DNA from 2 places in the Gemella haemolysans ATCC 10379 genome. Region 1 is predicted to be linked to the other one. Evidence: riboswitches for the same ligand, from Rfam matches in the RefSeq annotation. Region 1 holds a riboswitch; the other holds the start of a gene.

Region 1 (10,820 bases):
AATATAGTCGATATTTTCTTTTTCTATGACTTCTCTAATTACTTGATAAGGAACTTCATCATTAATTACCGCAGGATACCCTTCAGCAAAATCAACGCGAATACTTGCACCAGTAAGATGCTCAAGTCCTACACGCGTATTTTCAATCGCAGCTTTAATTGTCTCTAAATCTTCCATACTGTATGTTCTAATCGTTCCTTCCAGATATGCATTCTCAGCAACGACATTCATCGCATCTCCACCGTACATTTTACCGATATGAATAATGTTAGTATTACGTGCTTTAGTATGCAATGCATTAAGCTTTAACATCTCTTGGAAGAACATTGTAGCTACATTAAGAGCATCAATTCCAGTATTTTTCAAACCAACATGCGCCGCACGTCCTTTAATATAAATTCTATATTCATTAGCACTGGCCATAATTTCTTTTGGTTTAGAGACAATATGACCTTCAGGATAATCTGGATTCATATGCAGGGCATAACTTGCTAAAATATTATAATGTGAAAAATCAAAATCATTGATTAATAAATTTCCACCACCGAAAGTTTCTTCAGCAGGTTGGAATACAAAAATACTATTTACCTTCGTATCATTATTTTTATAATAATCAGCCGCTTCTATAACACTTCCTAAAAGCATAGTCGTGTGTCCATCATGACCACATGCATGCATTACACCATCATTTTTCGATTTAAAATCAACATCATTTTCCTCTGTAATTGGCAATGCATCAATATCAGCTCTAAATAATATCGTATCTTTAGTCTCCACACTTGCTTTAAAAATCACTACTAATCCTGTCTCAAGAGTTTCTTGATATTCTATACCATATTCTTTTAAGATACTAGCGATAAATTCTTTAGTTTTATGCTCTTCCAATGATAACTCTGGATTTTGGTGCAGATGTCTACGCCATGATGTTAAATTCTCTTCAGTAATTACTTTCATCTTCTCTTCCTACTTTATTATAAGTTTCTTAATTCTGCAATAATGTCTACTTTTTCTTCTGCAACTTCACTACGTGTTTTAATTACTCTTGCAGGTACTCCCGCTACAACATCACCACTAGCTACATCTTTTGTTACTACACTTCCAGCTGCAACAACGGCATTATCTCCAATTTGTACACCTTCTAATACTACCGCATTAGCACCGATAAGAACATTGTTCCCTACACGTACTGGCGTTGCATTAGCTGGTTCAATAACACCTGATAATACAGATCCAGCACCAACATGAGAATTTTCCCCAACTTCAGCACGTCCACCTAAAATAGCATTCATATCAATCATAGTGTTTTTCCCAATTTTTGCCCCGATGTTAATAACAGCACCCATCATGATAACCGCATTATCTCCGATACTAACATGTTCACGAATTGAACAACCTGGTTCGATACGAGCGTTGAACTGAGTTAAATCGATCATCGGTACACCACTATTACGTCGATCGTTTTCCACACGATGATTTACTACCGCAGATTTGTTAGCTTCGTAAAATTCCACCCAATCAGCGAAATCCGCAAAAATTACTCTTGAATTCCCTTCACCATAAACTTCTAATGTTTCTGGAAATTCTACTTCAGCGTTAAAATTAACGTAAACTTTTACCGGTGTTTTCTTTTTAGATGTTGCTATAAATTTAATAATCTCTTCTGTTGATTTCATTTCTTTCTCCTATTATCTATATGATTTTTTTCTATTTTATATTTAATTTTTACATATGTCAATTTAACTTTATTATAGTATTTTTAATTTAAGTAGTATACCAACCACTCTACTTATGAATATTTTTATAAACTTCATAAGGAAGACTCAATAAAACATCTAATAGTATAACCTTGAGTCGCTTCTAACTTTATTATTTTATACCTAGTACATCTTTCATAGAATATAATCTAGGTTCTCCTACAGTATTAAGCCACTGTGCTGCTGTAACAGATCCTTTTGCGAACATTTTTTTACTTAATGCTGTATGTTTAATTTCAATTACCTCATCCTCACCAGCAAAAATCACTTCATGCTCACCTACTATAGTTCCACCACGAACTGCATGAATTCCAATCTCTTTTTCTTGGCGTTTCATATCTCCATGACGACCATAGACTCTATTATAATCTTCTACGTCTTTAACCGCATCCACTAACATTTTAGCAGTTCCACTAGGTGCGTCTACTTTTTTATTATGGTGTTTTTCTATAACTTCGATATCATATCCTAGTAAAAGTTCACTAGCTTTTTTTACTAATTCTACTAAGACATTTACTCCTAAGCTATAATTTCCAGCGTAAACTACCCCTACTTGAGTTGCTAATTCATCGATTAATTCTAATTCTTCTGTAGTATGACCAGTTGTCGCAATTACGACTTTTGTTACTGTACGTTTAGCATACTCCACTAAAGAGGCAGTCCCAGCATGATGAGAAAAATCAATAATCACATCAGCAATCTTTTCTAATCCTTCATATGAAGTATAAGTTGGGAATTTCTCTTCTAACAACTCACGACCTACACCTGCAACAATTTCTAAGGCAGTGTTATCTTGAATATAGTTTTTTAGAACTTGTCCCATAGTTCCATTGTAACCACTTAATAAAACTCTCATTTTTACTCTCCTTGTAATGAATTAAGTCTTGCAATCTCTTGCTCTAATCTTGTCGCTAATGTTGGTGCAACGTGTGTCATAGGTAGACGATAGTGACAAGCTGATTTTCCAATTAATTCTACACATTTTTTAACTGGCATTGGGTTTGGCTCAGCGAATAACATGTGGATGAAGTCTAAATATTTAAGTTGAAGAGCGAAAGCTTTATCCACTTGTCTTTCTAAAGCATATTTACACATTAAGTGCGTAGCTTTTGGATAAACGTTAGCTAAAACAGAAATTGTTCCTTTACCACCCGCTAAAATAATCGGTACATTAATATCATCATTTCCTGAGTAAATATCAATTTTATCACCTACTAAGTTTCTAACTGCTAAAGTATGAGCAATGTCCCCTACAGCATCTTTATATGCCACGATATTTTTGTGTTGAGATAAGTGTAAAATAGTCTCAGGCGCCATAACTTGACCAGTTCTTCCCGGTACATTATAAAGTACGATTGGTAAATCAACACTATTAGCAATCGCTTCGAAGTGTTCAATTAAACCTTGTTGGCTAGTTTTGATGTAGTATGGAGTTACTACTAATAATGCATCTGGTCCTAATTTTTCAATCTCTTGGCTTAATCTAATTGAGTGGGCCGTATCGTTAACCCCACTACCCGCGATAACCGGTACACGACCTGCTACTCTATCAATAGCGAATTTAATAACCGCTACTTGCTCATCGTCAGGCATAGTTGAACTCTCACCAGTAGTTCCCGCTACGATAATCGCATCAGTTCCCTCAGCAATTTGGAATTCGATTAACTCTCCAAATGTCTCATAATCTACACTTCCATCCTCGAAAAATGGTGTTACTATTGCTACTCCGCTTCCTGTATAAATTGTCATAATCTTATTCTCCTTGTATCTATGTTATTTTTATATATTTTTAATAATATTTTTTTGTTATTTTTTGAATTAAATATCTTGTCTAATTAAATCTTCTAAAGTCTCACCTTTTACTACTAGGCGACTAGTTCCATCTTTTACAAATACTACTGGTAACTTCGGTAATCTATTGTAGTTACTACTCATACTATAGTTATATGCTCCAGTCGATGATACTAATAGTAAGTCACCTTGCTCAGCTCTAGGTAATTTTGCATCCATTACTAACATGTCTCCAGACTCACAGCATTTACCAGCAACTGTATAAGTTGCATCTGCTTCTTCATTCATCTTGTTAGCTAACATCGCCTCGTATTTTGCTTTATATAATGCATAACGAGGATTATCTGCCATACCTCCATCAACGAACACGTATTCACGACCAGCAAAAGTTTTCTTAACTCCACCAACACTGTATAATGTGCTACCTGCGTTACATGTTAAACTTCTACCAGGTTCAATAACTACCTTAGTTAGATCTAAGCCAAAATTATCACTTTCACGTTCAACCACTTCGATATACTCTCTTAGAAACTCAGCAAGTTCAAAAGGTCTATCTTCTTCAGTATAATAAACTCCGAAACCTCCACCTAGGTTAAGAACACTTATAGTTAAACCTAATCTTTCTTGAACTCTTCTCGTAAATTCCATTACCACTTTTACAGCTTCGAAAAATGAAGTTTTTTCAAAAATTTGTGATCCGATGTGTGAGTGGAATCCTACGAAGTTAAGATTGCTTTGATTATTAATATCTGCGATTAAATCATAAATTGTTTCATCGTATACTGAGTAACCAAATTTTGAATCATCTTTTGCTGTTTTGATATATTCATGAGTATGAGCATCAATACCAGTATTAATTCTTAACAGTACATCTACAGTATTTCCACTCTCTCTTACGATTTTATTAATCATTTCATATTCATAGTTGTTATCTATAACAATAGTTCCTACTCCAACTTCTAATGCATATTGTAGTTCCTCACGAGTTTTATTATTTCCATGGAAATAAGCTCGTCTCATATCATAACCAGCTTTATATGCTGTATGAATCTCACCGAGTGAAACCACATCTACACCTAAGCCTTCTCTATTCGCAATTCTTAATACCTCTAAACAGCTAAAAGCTTTCGATGCAAAAAGAACTTCTGTACTAAACCTTGAACTTTTGAAGTTATTAATAAAAGTTCTACATTGATTCACTAACATATTCTCATCATAAACATAAAGTGGTGTTCCATATTGAGCTTTTAACTCACTTACTCCAACTCCCGAAATATTCAGTTCACCATTTTCCACCGTCATACCATCAAATAATCTCATTATCTTCTCCTTCATAAAATGTTATAAAAAATAGACTACAAGAACAAAAGGTCCTTGTAGTCTAGCTTATAATTCTATCCTATTCCTCTTGCCCTTATTATAAAAAGCTCACCATGAAGAAAATGGGCATTTTCTAATGACAGTGTTATGCCTATTCGACATAACCCCAGTGAATTTAATCACTTCGGCGATGCTACCTTTTAAATTAGTCATCGCGGCCTCTTTTTATAATACTTAATCTATTTATGTTATAAAAATAATATCATCTTTTAAAATTATTGTCAATAGTTTTCAGAAAATTTTTATAATATTCTATTTTTGAACCATGTATATACACAATTAATAATAGTTGTAATTAACTTTTAAAACAACTATAATATACACATATTAAAAGAAGGTAAGATATTACATACACTTCTTATATAGAAAATAAAGGATTATTAAATATGATTGATTTTACAAAAAACGACGACTTAAATAAAATTATCAGTGACAATGACATAGCGATTATTCAATACGGAACTGCCACATGCATGCCGTGCCACTCAATAAAAAACAGAATTACTGCGTGGCAAGAAGATCACAAAGATATTCCAGCATACTACGTTTCATTAGAAGAAAATATGGAAATTGCTGCTCAACGAGGCATTCTTTCAGCACCAACTGTAGAAGTATATATCGAAGGAAGACTATCTATTCAAAAAAGCGGATACTTCAGTCTAGATGAAATTCTAGAAAAAGTAAGTACTGTAAGTGAACAAATGAAATAAAAAATATGGGAGTGACTCAAAAATCGTGATTTCGTAGAAATCGATTTTGTCGAGTCACCCCCGCACAGGTTATTAGATATCTAAAACCTTTCATAAAGCGAATTTAGATATCAATAAACCACTGCGTCTATGAATTCTCATATACACTTTTTTAAAAGTTATTATTTTTGAATCGCTCTTCTTATTAATTATAGATTTATTTTTCTAATATATCTACAGGTTCTTCACCTAGTAACAGTTTTACATCATTAATGTCAACAATTCTAAAATCTTTAATTTTTGATTCCAATTGTCTTACTGACTTAGTCACCCTCGAAGTATCAACGAGTAAAACTCTCTCAACCTCAGGTAAAGCTTTTTCTGCTCTCTTAAGGAAGATTTCAACATGTTTAGGATGAAGATATGTATTTCCTCTGTAAGATTTTATCTCAATAACATATTTTTTACCATTCTTTTCAAGACATAAATCAAAATCCCTACTTCTATTTTTGGGCTCTTTAACATCATAACCAACTTTTCTAAATGCATATGCAAGTAATAATTCTTTACCCATTGGTGAAGCTAATTTCTCTAAAGCTGAAAGTAATGGTTTTGGTTTAATCTTAATAATAGCTTTCCTCAACCCCTCAGGATCTTTTGAAGAGAGTTTTAGATTAAATCCAATTATATAATCTTCTACTATAGCAAAATGTCCATGTGCTATAGCGTTTCTAATAGTAGTTAATAAGGTATTTATTTTAGACAAAGTACTATACTTTGCTACTATGATTTTTTGACAATTAGTACAAATTTCCCCCTCAAAAAATTCCCAGTCTTCTTTACTTATTACTTCCTTTTGTCCTATCCATCTCACATCACGACTTTCCTTCATACCCATTTGCTCCATTATATAGGTAAATGAAAATTCATCATAGATTCTATCAGAAATAAACTCATTTTTAGTCGCTTGGTATGAATCAATATTCGGAATATACCAAAGTAAATTTTTTATTATCTTATCCATCTCTTCTGAAAGCTTAATCGGTCTCGGACTATGTTCTATCTTATAAGCTACTTCTCTTCTTTTTTTACAACATCTTTTAGCCATATCCTTCTCCTAATATGAAATCAATTAATATCAACTTTATTATAGCATAGATCATGTACATAAAAAAAGACACGTATCGGTTATATACGTGTTTTTAAGAAAGAATACTAAATTTTAAATAACTATTGATTTTCTTTGTGTCCTCTTCAAATTTCTGATATAATCAGTGATGGAGAGAGGAGTTAAGGAGTTTAATACTTCTGATAAAGATGGTGGCTACTTTTATACGGAAGGAGATGATGCTTATGCTCATAAGTAACAAAATCTGGACGAAAGGAGTAGCAAGTTGTCTGCGTATGAAATTATACAAACTATTATAGGTGTAAATCTTTTGATTGCAACCGTAGTTGGTGTATGTATAAATGCGTTTAAAAATGACAATAAAAAATAACCATCTTTACTTTAGCCGAGTAGATGGTTATTTAATATAATCTTAAACACGAGCTACCGTCTTTAAAACGGCTCTCTCTTTTATGATTTAATTCTAACACAAATCTATATTTAAATCAAAAATTTTATCTGATTTAAATATAGATTTTAATACATTTATTTAAAATAAAATTAGCTAATTTATATTATATCCCCACAAATACCTTAACGATATCTTTCAGTTTAGAAAGAACTGATTGCTTCTTAGCTTCTCTTTCTCCACCAACACGTCTTACTGGTGGTAATACATCATCTAATTCAGTTCCACCTTGGGCAACATATCCTCTACTAATTGATTTCTCTATAAATTTCTTAGATTTTTCTTTTAGATTTTCTTCAGTGATAAGTTCATTTATCTTTTGTTCTTTCTCAATCTTAGCATATTCATAAAAAGCTTCTAGTATATCTTCATTTTTATCAAACTTAGTTAAGTCTGTACGATTGATAAATTCAATAATTAATTCTTCTTTTGCTCTTGTTCCAAGTGAAGAACGAATCAATCTTCTTATTTCTTCTTTTAATATTTCATTATTCGTACCTTGCTCTTTAGCTTTTTCAAGAATTAAGGCTAGGATATAATCAAGATTTACCTCTTCAGTTTTTAGAAGATCAATATGGAATTCAACATCAGAGTAATCTATAATAGGCCCATCAGGATCTATTATCGGTGGTTTTGGTGATATTGACTCATCTTTTATCCAAATATATACACTCTTCATATCTTGTTTCAATCTCTCAGAAATTATCTTCTCAAAACTACTGAATTCATCATAGTTTCTCAAGATATTTTCTCTCTTCAAGATTTCACCAAATAACTTAACAAACTCTTTCTTATCTTTTTCTAGTTTGATTTCTGTTGGGTCTGGGAATTTTTCTATGATTTCTTCACATAGTTCCTTATACCCTTTGAATATAACTCCTGTATCTTCATCCGTGAAGCCGTTGATGTAATCATCATAACTACGCTCGATAATTACATTAATACTATTTTCATCACCAAATAGTTTAATCGCATCTTTAGTAGCTTTTTCTAAGTTTCTAAAGCAAACAATATTACCGAAAGCTTTCATCTTATTTAGAATCCTATTTGTTCTAGAAAATGCCTGAATAAGTCCATGATATCTCAAGTTTTTATCAACGAATAATGTATTCATAGTTGGAGCATCGAATCCAGTTAAGAACATACCAACAACAATTAGTAAATCTACTTCTTTGTTTCTTACTCTACTAGATAAATCTTTATAATAATTCTCAAATCCATTACCATCTATAGTGAAGTTGGTTTGGAAAAATGAATTATAGTCATCAACTACATTAGTTAAGAATTGTTTTGCAGTAGTTGACATTGCTGATGACGTCATACTCTCTTCTTCAATTTCTCCTGAGGCTCTTTCTTCGTTTGGAGCATAACTAAATATTGTCGCAACTTTTAATTTTTTATCTTCAGATAAGTTTGCCTGTTGTTTTTTAAACTCTTCATAATACATCTTCGCCGCATCTACACTTTGTACCGCAAACATCGCATTAAATCCATTAATACGTTTATCCTTTACAGTATATTGTGTATTGCGATAAGTTTTAGAATCAAACTTATCAAGAATGTAATTAGTAATTTCTGAAATACGCTCTGGATGTAAGAACATCTTATTCTCAAGAGCTTTTAGTTTTTCATCATCTGTTTCTTCTTCAGAACTCTTGAACTTTGGATTAATACTGTTGTAGTCGATTTTGAATTTAAGAACTTTACCATCTCTAATCGCATCGGTAATTACATAACTATGTAATTGTGCACCAAATACACTAGCTGTTGTAGTTTCTCCATCTATTGAATTCTCTACAAGAATTGGTGTCCCAGTAAATCCAAATTGATAATAGTGTTTAAATGAACTTTGAATATTCTTTTGAGCTAAACCAAATTGAGATCTATGACATTCATCATAAATGAATACACAATGCTTATTATAAATTTCATGCCCTTTATTACTTTTAACAAACTCATTTAATTTTTGAATTGTTGTAACAACTATTTTATTATCTTGTTTTTCAATACTAATTTTTAATTCTTTAGTATCCTTACTTCCATTTACACTATCTTTTTGGAATTTTTGGTATTCACGCATAGTTTGATAGTCTAAATCTTTTCTATCAACTACGAAGAATACTTTATCAATATAATCTAACTCAGTAGCTAATCTTGCTGACTTGAATGATGTTAAAGTCTTACCAGATCCAGTAGTATGCCAGATAAATCCACCTGCTTCTACACTTCCAGCTTTTTTATTTTCAAAACTAGAATTAATTCTCCATAATAGTCTCTCAGTCGCAGCAATTTGATAAGGACGCATGATTAAAAGGACATTTCTTGAATTAAAAACACAATATTTTGTTAAAATCTCAAGTATAGTTCTCTTCTCAAAGAAAGTCGCTGTAAAGTCTTCTAAATCTGCGATAACCCTATTCTTAGCATCTGCCCATTCACAAGTGAACTCGTAATTACTCTTATCACGTTCTGTCGTATTAGCGAAATACCTAGTATATGTTCCATTAGAAATAACGAAAATTTGCACAAACTTATAAAGCGAATTGTCTAAGTTAAAACTTTCATCTTCATACCTTTGAATCTGATTAAAAGCTTCTCTAATATTAACCCCACGTTTTTTCAATTCAATATGAACAAGAGGCAATCCATTTACTAAAATACTCACATCATATCTATTTTTAGCGACAGTTACTTGATTAACTACTTGTAGGTGGTTGTTATGGATATTTTTCTTATCTATTATTTTAATATTTCTTAATCTGCCATCATCAAAGACAAAATCATAAATATGATTTTCTTGAATCTTACGAGTCTTTTCGATAATCCCATCATTAGGAGCATCTAAATACTCTAGTAAAAATCTTTTCCATTCACTATCACTAAATTTCACGTCATTTAACTTTTCAATTTGTACTCGAAGATTACTGTATAAATCATCCATACTTCTAACATCAAGTCTTTCATATCCTTGAGAAACTAAATTATTAATCATATTTTCTTCGAGTTGTGATTCAGTTTGATATTCTTCTACTCTGCGCTCAGGCTTTTCAAACCTCGCTAAAACTATTCCACCTTGCATCTCCGCGATAGGTGAAGTCTTATATTTAAACGTTTCTTCTGACATACTCTCACTCCTTTTCCTTTTTTTATTTATATTCCAAATTTTCCACAATAATTCATTACCTTGGAAAGTTTAACAAACACTCTCTCCAATATTCATATTGCTTCTGGCGTTGTTCTATTTCTTTTGGTAATCCCTCTTTAATATCATTTACTAAAGTATAAAACTTGTCAAGAATTGATACAACATGTTGTTGAACGTACAGAGGAGGAATAGGAAAATGATACTCCATTATTTTCTTTTTATCTCCTCGTGGCATCTTAGCTCCTTTTGAATATTTTATATTATATTCAAAAAATCTTTCATCAGCTAAAGCATGATATAAATACCTTGAATCAACTAATTTTTTATCTTTTACACTAATAGCTAAAACATCTCCATTAGTACCACCTGTTCTATCTGAATACCAAATCTTCCTCAAATATGGTCGAATATTTCCTATTAATATATCATCCTTTTCATATTTTATTGAAGTTCCTGTTTCTGGAACATAAGTAGAATCTTCCCT
Region 2 (10,820 bases), on a different contig from region 1:
GATTATTCAAGTAAAGAATATGAAGACTACTATATGTATGATGCAATGCATCTAGGTTGGAGAGGATGGATTGATTTTGAAAGAGATCTTTACAAACTTAAAAAGTAAATTAAGCTATAAACAAAGACTAACACTATGGGTATTATTCTTTTATATAGTAATAATGGGAATAATAATATACTGTTTTTTAACAGATTTTTCAAATGTCCAAGAGTATGTATATAGTGAGTTTTAGTATAGATAAACGGATTACCATGAGGTAATTCGTTTTTTTTTATATGTAATTAAATTATGAACATTACACTAGTATATAAATAATCAATGAAAATTAATTTTCAGAAAAATTATGGAAAATCACACTCAATTAATTGATTTTATAAGAGAAATAAGGTAGAATTAAGCTATAATAATAATTTAAAAGGAAAATATTAATGAATAGAGATGCGTATTTTTATTTAGAAATGAAAGAGCATGAGTTAAAAGTTCCATATACGGGAAAAAATCGTCGTATTAGAGTACTTCTACCAAAAGGATATGCTCAAGATGAACATAAACACTATCCTGTAGTGTATATGAATGATGGACAAAATGTTTTTTATAGTGGTGAATCGTTTAGCGGACACTCATGGAAAGTTATACCAGCGATTAAGAGAAATCCTGATATGCCGAAAATGATAATAGTTGGGATTGATAATGATAATGAGGGGAGAATGAATGAATATGCACCATGGAAGTTTTCAAGTCTGCCAATATTAAATTTTGGTCTGACATTAGGAGGATTAGGTTCCGAGTATGCGGATTTCTTTGTAAATGTAGTTAAACCATTTATTGATAGTACTTATCGTACAAAACCACAAAGAGAATATACAGCGATGATTGGTAGTTCTTTAGGTGCTAATATATCACAATATATTGGTTTAGAGCATAAGGATGTTGTAGGGGATCTAGGAGTATTTTCATCTGCAAATTGGTTGAATAAACCAGAATTTGATAGATTTATTTCGAAACATAAAGTCTCGGATCAAAGAGTATATATCGAAGTTGGAACGAACGAGGGAGATGATACTGATAAGCAATTAGCAAATGGTAATCTAAAACAATTATATATTGATGCAAGTTTAGATTATTATCGTCAGCTAATTGATGCAGGTTTATCTACAAGCGAGTTGAAATTAAATGTTGTGGCTAATGGAGAACACAGTGAGGAGTGTTGGGCTAGATATTTACCAGAATGTTTGAGATTTATAAGTGAAAACTGGTAATATAATTTTTTTAGAAAATGGAGGTTTTAGGATTGAATATAGAGAATTTAAGTCATTATAGTGGAAATTTAGGAAGAGAAATGGTTCTTAATAGGTACGGTCATGCGGGATTACCGATTGTTGTGTTTCCATCATCAGGTGGAACGCACAATGAGTATTATGATTTCGGCATGATTCATGCTTGTGAAAGTTTTATAAATGAGGGGAAAGTACAATTTTTCACATTATCAAGTGTCGATAGTGAATCGTGGTTATGTGACTGGAAAAATGGTCATGATAGAGCATTAGCACATGCTCAGTATGAAAAATATGTTATTGAAGAAGCTATTCCTTTTATTAAACATAAAACAGGTTGGTTTGGACAAATGATGGCTACTGGTTGTAGTATGGGAGGATATCACTCGTTTAATATTTTCTTACAACACCCGGATGTATTTGGCAAAGTAATTTCACTTAGTGGAGTTTATGATGCTAGATTTTTCATAGGTGAATACGGAAATGATGAGTTGATATATAGAAATTCGCCTAGTGATAATATTTGGAATCAAAATGATGGGTGGTTTATTGACCACTATAGAAATGCTGATATTATCGTATGTACAGGGTTAGGTCCATGGGAACAAGATGGATTACCATCATTTTATAGTTTAAAAAAAGCATTTGAAGAAAAGAATATCCCAGCATGGTTTGATGTGTGGGGTGAAGATGTTGCTCATGATTGGCCTTGGTGGAGAATTCAAATGCCATACTTTTTAGATAAATTAAATTTATAATAAAGTTAAGAGGAGACAAAGATTTATGAATTATATAGTTATATCACCATATTACCCACATAATTTTCAAAAATTTTCTATTGAGTTAAAAAATCAAGGTATTAATGTACTTGGAATTGGTGAAGAGCCATACGAACAGTTAGATCAAAGACTTAAAGAAGCATTAACTGAGTATTTTAGGGTTAATAGTCTTGATGATGTTGATGAAGTAAAACGTGCTGTTGCATTTTTATATCACAAACATGGGCACATTGATAGAATAGAATCACAAAATGAGCACTGGATGGAATTAGATGCTGTACTTCGTACACAATTTAATGTGTTTGGTTTAAAAGAACACGATCTTAAAAAAACAAAACATAAATCAGAGATGAAAAAATACTTCGAAAAAGCAGGAGTGCCTGTAGTACCAGGTTTCTTAGTGAAAAAAGAAGGTGATATCGAAAAAGGTGTTAAAAAATTAAAATTACCGTTAATAGCTAAACCTGATAATGGAGTAGGAGCATCGGCAACTTATAAGCTTAAAGATAAGAAGGACGTAGAAAATTTCAAAAAAGAATGGGATGGCAATACTCATTATTTCTTAGAGCCTTTTGTAGATAACTCTGATATCGTAACTTTTGATGGATTAGTAGATGCTAAAGGAAATATTGTTTTTTACACAAGTATCGTTTATTACCATACTCCATTAGACTTATTAAATAATAATACTCTTGATTGGGTTTATTATATAGATAAGGAGTTAGATCCAAAACTAGTAGAATATGGTAAAAATGCAGTAAAAGCGTTTGGTATGAAAGAAAGATTCTTCCATGTTGAATTTTTCAAAACTAAAGATGATTATATAGCAATCGAATATAATAATCGTCCAGCGGGAGCTTTTGCAGTAGACGTTTATAACTTTGCACATTCAACAGATTATTTTAGAGTATACGCTGAAGTAGTTAATGGAACATTTAATGGATTAAATGTTGATCAAAAATATGGATTAGCTTCAACACGCCGTGATTATAAAGATTATGTATATTCAGATGAAGATATTAGAAATAAATATCAAGATAAATTAAAAGCTGTTTTAAGAATGCCTGAAGCTTTTGCTGAATTACAAGGAAATACAATGTATGTTCTTGTTTCTGATACTCTTGAAGAGATGAAAGAGATGGAAAGATTTGTAGGAAAATTAAAATAAATTTATAAAAGAAATATGAGACTAAGGTTTTACATTTAGTATCGTATTTCTTTTATTTTATCTCATGAGGAATGATATGTAATAATCCGTTTGAGTAAGTTTGATAGCATGTAACATTTCTTGAATTACAGTAGGAAGTGTGTTAAGATTTAATTGAAAATAATAAAAAGGAGAATGGCATGAAAATATCTAAGGAACATTTAGAACTATTAGCAGAAAACTTTCAGAGTATAGATGAAACAACTAAGGAAATAATTAATTTAGAGGCTATATTAACACTTCCTAAAGGAACAGAGCATTTTTTAAGTGATATTCATGGAGAGTATGAAGCCTTCGATCATATTTTAAGAAATGGTTCAGGTATTATTAAAGAAAAACTTAAAGAAGTATTTGGTAACAGGTTACCTAGAAAAGATTTAAATCTCTTAGCTACCATTATTTATTATCCAGAAGAAAAATTAAATCTTATAAGAAAAGAATATGATGCATGTGATTATAAAGAGTTTCAAAAAATTACCCTTCTTCGTTTATTAGAGGTAACGCAAGTTGCAGCAAGAAAGTTTACTAGATCCAAAGTAAGAAAAATTTTACCAACAGATTTTAAGTATATTATTGATGAATTGCTTTATAAAATGCAAAGTAGTGATAAGAATGACTACTATGATAAAATACTTGAGAATATTATTGAATTAGGTGCTGGGGAAAAATTTATTATAGAATTATCATTAAGCATCCACAAGTTAACAATCGACCACTTACATATAGTTGGTGATATCTATGATAGAGGACCTTTTCCTGATAAAATAATGGATAGATTATTAGATTACCATTCTGTTGATATTCAATGGGGAAATCACGATATGTTATGGGTAGGGGCTTATCTTGGAGACAGAATATCATTAGCAAATGTAATAAGAATATGTGCAAGATATGATAATTTAGATATTATAGAAGATAGATATGGAATTCCTATTAGGAATTTATTAAATTTTAGTGAAAAGTACTACAAGGGTGATCACTGTAAAGAGTTTTTACCAAAAATATCTAAGGATGATGAGCTGAAATATAGTGAACATGAAATTATGCAAATAGCTAGAATGCATAAAGCTATGGCAATAATTCAATTTAAATTAGAAAAACAGATTATTGATAAACATCCTGAATTTGATATGGAATCACGTGCGTTACTAGATAAAATTGATTTTGAAAAAGAAACTGTAAAAATTTATGGTAAAGAATATCCATTAACGTCATGCAATTTTCCAACAGTTGATAAAGAAAATCCATATTTATTAACGGATGAAGAAGAAAAGATTATTAATAAATTAAAGGAATCATTTATAGCAAGTGAAAAATTAAAAAAACATGTTGAATTATTTATTAATAAAGGTGCTATGTATTGCTGCTATAATGGGAATCTACTTCTTCATGGTTGTATGCCAGTCGATGAGGATGGAAACTTCCAGGAATTTTCTTATGGAGGAAAGAAATATGCAGGTAAGAAGCTACTAGACTTTTTCGATAAAAAAATTCGAAGTATATTTTATTGCGGTTGTAGAGAAGATAACGGGTTGTTCTTTTACTTATGGCAAGGTCGCTACTCTCCATTATTTGGTAAATGTGATATGACGACGTTCGAAAGATATTTTATAGAGGATAAATCTACTCATGAAGAAGTAAAAAATGCATATTATAAACTTAGAGATAATGAAGAGTTTTGCATTAAGTTATTAAATGAGTTTGGTTTAACTAGTGAAGGTCACATTATAAATGGACATACTCCTGTTAAGGAAACAAAAGGAGAAAATCCGATTAAAGCTAATGGTAGAACAATTGTTATTGATGGTGGAATGTCTAGAGCTTATCATAAAACAACAGGTCATGGTGGTTATACATTAACTTATAATTCTTATGGATTACAGATAATGAGTCATGATATCTTCCAAAGTAAAGAAGAATCAATAAAAAATGAGACAGATATTATTTCAACTAAAAGAGTTGTAGATAAATTATGTAGAAAAAAAGTAGCTGACACAGATAGCGGTGCAAGAATAAAAAAACAAATTGAGTTATTAAAAATTTTATTAGAAGAATATCGCCAAGGGGCAATTTGTGAAAGATATTAGTTAATATAAATTTATATTCTGAGTTTCTATGTATTTAAGGGGGAGAGATATGATGAAGATTTTATTAAGTATATTAGAGATTATAATGCTACTAGGAATAATAACAAACTATAAACTATTGAAAAAAAGAAAAGAAAAAAAGAAAGATTAATTAGTCATTTGTTTATCAAGTTGATAGAAATGAGAAGATACGTGTAAGTATAATTAAAAAGATTTCTAAATAACTAATAAACATTGCTAGGGTGATTCAAAAATCAAAATTTCTCTGAAATCATGATTTTGAGTCACTCTTTTTTTGATATAATATTAGCTAAAGATATGAATATTCTTGCTTTGCTGAAAAAGTACTGAAGATAATATATTCAATATTTAATTGAATTTTTAGAAAAATTAAATTTTTTGTTGACAACAGTTAAAAAGTATATTATACTAATAAACAGTTAATTGAATATGTACCTCACAAAGTAAGTGAGGTAGAGGTTGCGATTTTTATCAGTAGGGTAATTGAGAGTGTAGGGCTTGATGAAATTACTTGAAAGGAAACATCGCCGAAATAATATTAATCCTATGTTAATATTATTGGGCCTATATTGAACTAAGTATAGGACTGTCATAGTCGTGAGGCTATGTTGCGCTACTAATATCTTGTTTTGGAGAGATAATGTGAAGTATAACTCCGTGCAAATATGGTAGGAGGTTATGCTTTTTTATTTTATCAAGGAGGTTTTTATTATGACAAACAACAGCAATAACAATAATGCAACAGAAGTAAAAAGAAATTTACGATCACGTCATATTAGCATGATTGCTATCGGAGGATGTATTGGTAGTGGATTATTCATGACAAGTGGTCAAGCAATTCAAAGTGCGGGACCTGGGGGAGCTATTGTAGCTTACTTATGTATCGGACTTATGGTATATTTCTTAATGACATCATTAGGGGAAATGGCAACATATCTTCCTACATCAGGGTCATTTAGTACATATGCTACACGTTATGTAGATCCTTCATTAGGATTTGCTTTAGGATGGAACTATTGGTTTAACTGGGTAATTACAGTAGCAGCTGACGTAGAATTATCTGCATTAGCTATTAGTTATTGGGAGCCTATGCGAGTACTTCCTCACTGGGCTTGGAGCTTATTATTCCTAGTTATTATTATCGCTTTAAACTCACTTAGTGTTAAAGTATATGGTGAAAGTGAATATTGGTTTGCACTTATTAAAGTAGTAGTAGTAATCATTTTCTTAGTAGTAGGATGCTTAACTATCTTCGGTATTTTAGGTGGTGAATACATTGGATTCAAAAACCTAACAATCGGTGATGCACCATTTATCGGAGAAGATTCTTCATTATCAGGACAAATCCTTGCTACTCTTGGAGTATTCCTAATCGCAGGATACTCATTCCAAGGTACTGAGTTAATCGGTATTACTGCTGGTGAAAGCGAAAACCCAGAGAAAAGTATTCCAAAAGCTGTAAAACAAGTATTCTGGAGAATTTTAATCTTCTACGTACTAGCTATCTTAGTAATCGGATTATTAATTCCTTATACTTCACCAGATTTATTAGGTGCTGCAAGCGCTGAAGAAATTGCTAAATCACCATTTACAATTGTCTTTAAAAATGCAGGTTTTGCATTAGCTGCAAGTGTAATGAACGCAGTAATCCTAACATCAATTCTATCAGCTGGTAACTCAGGTATGTACGCATCAACAAGAATGCTTTATGCGATGAGTAAAGAAAAACTTGCGTATCCAATTTTCGGTCGTGTTACTAAATACGGTACTCCTGTTATCTCATTAGTTGCAACAGCTGCAGTAGTATTCTTAATCTTCTTAATCCAACTTACAAGTGCCAATGCTTATACATATATCGTAGCAGCGAGTGGATTAACTGGATTTATCGCTTGGTTAGGTATTGCGTTAAGTCACTATAGATTTAGAAGAGCATTTATTGCTCAAGGTAAAGATTTAAATGATCTTAAATATAGAGCAAAATGGTTCCCAGTAGGACCAATCATCGCTTTAGTACTATGTATAATTGTAATTATCGGTCAAGATACAGAACTTATTACTAAAGGTGTAGTTAACTGGAGTGGAATGTTAACAACATACATGGGAGTTCCAATCTTCTTATTCTTCTATCTATACCACAAAATTAGATATAAAACAAAAATGATACCTTTAGATAAAGTTGATTTATCTCAAGATGTAGATGTAAAATAAAAAAAATTTAATCCTAGTTCGAATTTGAACTAGGATTTTTTTGATTAATCTATAAAAATAGGTGTAGAAGTAGTTTGAATTTTAAATTTATATAAAGTGAAGACTTGATATAAATACTTAAAATTTGAAATATTATAGTTGAATTAAAGGAAATTTTTTCAATTTTATGGTAAAATGAAGGGTAGATTAAATTACGAAAGAGGAGGAATTTCTGTGAATCTTGAATATCCATATAGTTATGAAAATGTAGAAGATATGGCGAGTAAATATTTATCAGATGAGCAAATTGAAATTATAAGAAAAGCTTATGAATTTGCAAAAGATGCTCATGAAGGACAATTTAGAAAATCAGGGGAACCATACATATTACACCCAGTTCAAGTCGCAGGAATTTTAACTGAGCTTAAATTAGATTATGCAACAATATGTGCTGGTTTCTTGCATGATGTTGTAGAAGATACGAAGTATACGTTTGACGATATAAAAGAAACTTTTGGGGAAGATATAGCAGTAATAGTTGATGGTGTTACAAAATTAGATAAAGTAAAATTCCGTTCTAAAAAACAATCTCAAGCTGAGAATCATAGGAAACTTTTTGTGTCGATAGCGAAAGATTTAAGAGTTATTTTTGTTAAACTAGCAGACAGACTTCATAATATGAGAACTATGAAGTATATGCGCGAGGAAAAACAACGTGAAATTTCTAGTGAAACACTTGAAATTTATGCGCCTTTAGCTCATAGATTAGGGATAAGTTCTGTTAAATGGGAACTGGAAGATACATCTCTTAGATACTTACATCCATCTCAATATTTTTCAATAGTAGGGATGATGAAACAAAAAAGAAGTGCAAGGGAAAAAAGTATAAAAGATGCATGCTCAAGTATAACATCAATTTTAGCTGATAATAATATTAAAGCACAGGTAACAGGTAGACCAAAACATATATATAGTATTTATAAAAAAATGGTTAAGCAAAATAAAACTTTTGACCAGATTTATGATTTATTAGCTGTTCGTGTCCTGGTAGATAGCGTAGCAGATTGTTATGCTACTTTAGGTCTTGTAAATAATCTTTGGGTACCTATTCCAGGAAGAATCAAAGACTATATTGCAATGCCAAAACCTAATATGTATCAATCGCTTCATACAACGGTAATTGCACCAGATGGACAAACTTTAGAAGTTCAAATTAGAACTTATGAGATGCATGAAATTGCCGAGAAAGGGATTGCTGCACACTGGGCATATAAAGAAGGTAAGAAAGTTAATAAAAACAATAACTTCTATGAGAAATTAAATTGGTTCCAAAAAATTGCGGAAAACGATGAAACAGAAGCAACTGCTGAAAGCTTTATGGAATCATTAAAAGTGGATTTATTGAGTGATAAAATTTATGTGTTTACACCAAATAGTGATATTATTGAATTACCGAAGGGTTCATGTATTGTCGACTTTGCATATGCGATTCACTCAGAAGTTGGTAATAAGATGGTAGGAGCTACTGTAAATGATAAAATCGAGCCATTCGATTATGTGTTATCAACTGGTGAAATTTGTGATATTCGTACTAGTAAAAATTCTACTGGACCTAATCGCTCATGGTTAGAGATTGCTACATCATCTCAGACTAAGTCAAAAATTAAAGCATTCTTCAAAAAGGCAGCTCGTGAAGAAAACTTAGTTAAAGGTGAAATCTTATTAAAAGATGAGATTAAAGCTAATAACTTTGATATAGATGAAGTCTTAACTGAAGAAAATATCACTACTGCACTTAATAAATATAAATTTGCTAATCTTGAAGAAATGTATGTTGCCATAGGATACGGTGGAATTACAGCGAATAAAGTCTTTGCAAGATTAACAGAAAAAATTAGAAAAGAAAAGATGACTCAAGCGAAAATTGAGAAACTTTTCAATGCAGAAGATAATAAAAAAATAGTAACTGAAACGGGTGTCTATGTTAAAGGTGTAGATAATATTCTTGTAAGATTATCTAAATGTTGTCAACCAATTCCAGGAGATGACATAGTAGGATTTATTACAAAAGGTCGAGGGGTTACAGTTCATAGACATAATTGTCCAAATTTAAGTGAAGAAGATCATGCAAGATTATTGGATGTTGAATGGGTAGAAAGCTTAAATGCACGTCGTTATAGTGTAACACTACAAATTCACGCTTTTGATAGAGAATTATTATTACAAAACGTTCTATTAACATTAAGTGAAAGTAGAGTTGAGATTAAAAAACTTAACTCTGAATCAAAATCTGATAAAACATGCGTTATTACGATAGGGATATATGTAAAAAATGTTAGTGAATGCGATTATATGATTAAAAAATTACGACAAATTCAAGATGTATATAGCGTAGAAAGAATAGTTAAATAGGTGGATATATGAAAATTATATTACAAAAAGTTAAAAAAGCCAGTGTAAGTGTTGAGAATAAAGTTGTGGGTAGTATTGATAAAGGATACTGTCTTTTAGTGGGAGTTCATAAAGATTCTACAGAGGAAGATGCGAAATACTTAGCAAAAAAGGTAGCACAAGCACGCTTATTTGAAGACGAAAATGATAAAATTAACCTGAGTCTAAAAGATGTTGGAGGAAGTATCTTATCAGTTTCACAATTTACTTTATACGCTGATACGAAAAAAGGTAATAGACCAAGTTTTACAAGTGCTGCTGGAGCAGAAAAAGCTAATCAATTATATGAAAAATTTAATGAATTTTTGAGAGAAGAAGGTGTAACAGTAGAGACTGGTATTTTTCAAACAATGATGGAAGTTAATATTGTTAACGATGGTCCGATTACTATTGTTTACGAAAAACTATCAGCAGGAAATTAATTATGAGAATAAAAAGAAGAAATAAGAATGGAATATTATTCGTAATATCTATACTATTATTAGTACTCGTTGTAGGAGGCGTAGTAACATATATAGGTGAGAAAATGAATTTATCATCTAATTCTGAAAATAATATTACTATTGCAAAAGAAATTGAAATTAGAACAGGACCAGATGATTCTTATCCAACACTAAAAAAAGTGACAGCTGGAGATAATGTTGAAATGTTAAGTAAATCTGATACTTGGTATGAAGTTAAAACAAAGGATAGTTTTGTAGGATGGATACCAGGTTGGAGTATTTTAGGGACTGGGCAGAAAAGTCCTGAAGATCAAAACAAAGAAAAATTAGCTTCTTATTCAGTCTTATTGAATCCTGTTAATTCACAA

The links. Region 1 has a riboswitch for lysine ahead of lysA (diaminopimelate decarboxylase). Riboswitches for the same ligand answer to the same signal wherever they lie in the genome.
Region 2: it holds a riboswitch for lysine, as region 1 does, so the genes downstream of both, GEMHA0001_RS06560 (amino acid permease) here and lysA (diaminopimelate decarboxylase) in region 1, are expected to answer to the same signal.

What each region holds. Positions count from the first base shown of each region.
Region 1 covers NZ_ACDZ02000005.1:97,986-108,805, reverse strand. The annotation lists gene GEMHA0001_RS01300 (M20 metallopeptidase family protein) at 1-954, opposite strand, end outside; gene dapD (2,3,4,5-tetrahydropyridine-2,6-dicarboxylate N-acetyltransferase) at 972-1,673, opposite strand; gene dapB (4-hydroxy-tetrahydrodipicolinate reductase) at 1,867-2,610, opposite strand; gene dapA (4-hydroxy-tetrahydrodipicolinate synthase) at 2,613-3,503, opposite strand; gene lysA (diaminopimelate decarboxylase) at 3,573-4,865, opposite strand; lysine riboswitch at 4,962-5,097, opposite strand; gene GEMHA0001_RS01275 (thioredoxin family protein) at 5,312-5,635, shown strand; gene GEMHA0001_RS01270 (restriction endonuclease) at 5,832-6,722, opposite strand; gene GEMHA0001_RS01265 (type I restriction endonuclease subunit R) at 7,298-10,315, opposite strand; gene GEMHA0001_RS09015 (restriction endonuclease subunit S) at 10,371-10,820, opposite strand, start outside.
Region 2 covers NZ_ACDZ02000014.1:181,696-192,515, forward strand. The annotation lists gene dltD (D-alanyl-lipoteichoic acid biosynthesis protein DltD) at 1-108, shown strand, start outside; gene GEMHA0001_RS06540 (alpha/beta hydrolase) at 432-1,262, shown strand; gene GEMHA0001_RS06545 (esterase family protein) at 1,295-2,035, shown strand; gene GEMHA0001_RS06550 (ATP-grasp domain-containing protein) at 2,061-3,224, shown strand; gene GEMHA0001_RS06555 (fructose-bisphosphatase class III) at 3,404-5,350, shown strand; lysine riboswitch at 5,817-5,995, shown strand; gene GEMHA0001_RS06560 (amino acid permease) at 6,083-7,579, shown strand; gene GEMHA0001_RS06565 (RelA/SpoT family protein) at 7,793-9,970, shown strand; gene dtd (D-aminoacyl-tRNA deacylase) at 9,979-10,431, shown strand; gene GEMHA0001_RS06575 (N-acetylmuramoyl-L-alanine amidase) at 10,434-10,820, shown strand, end outside.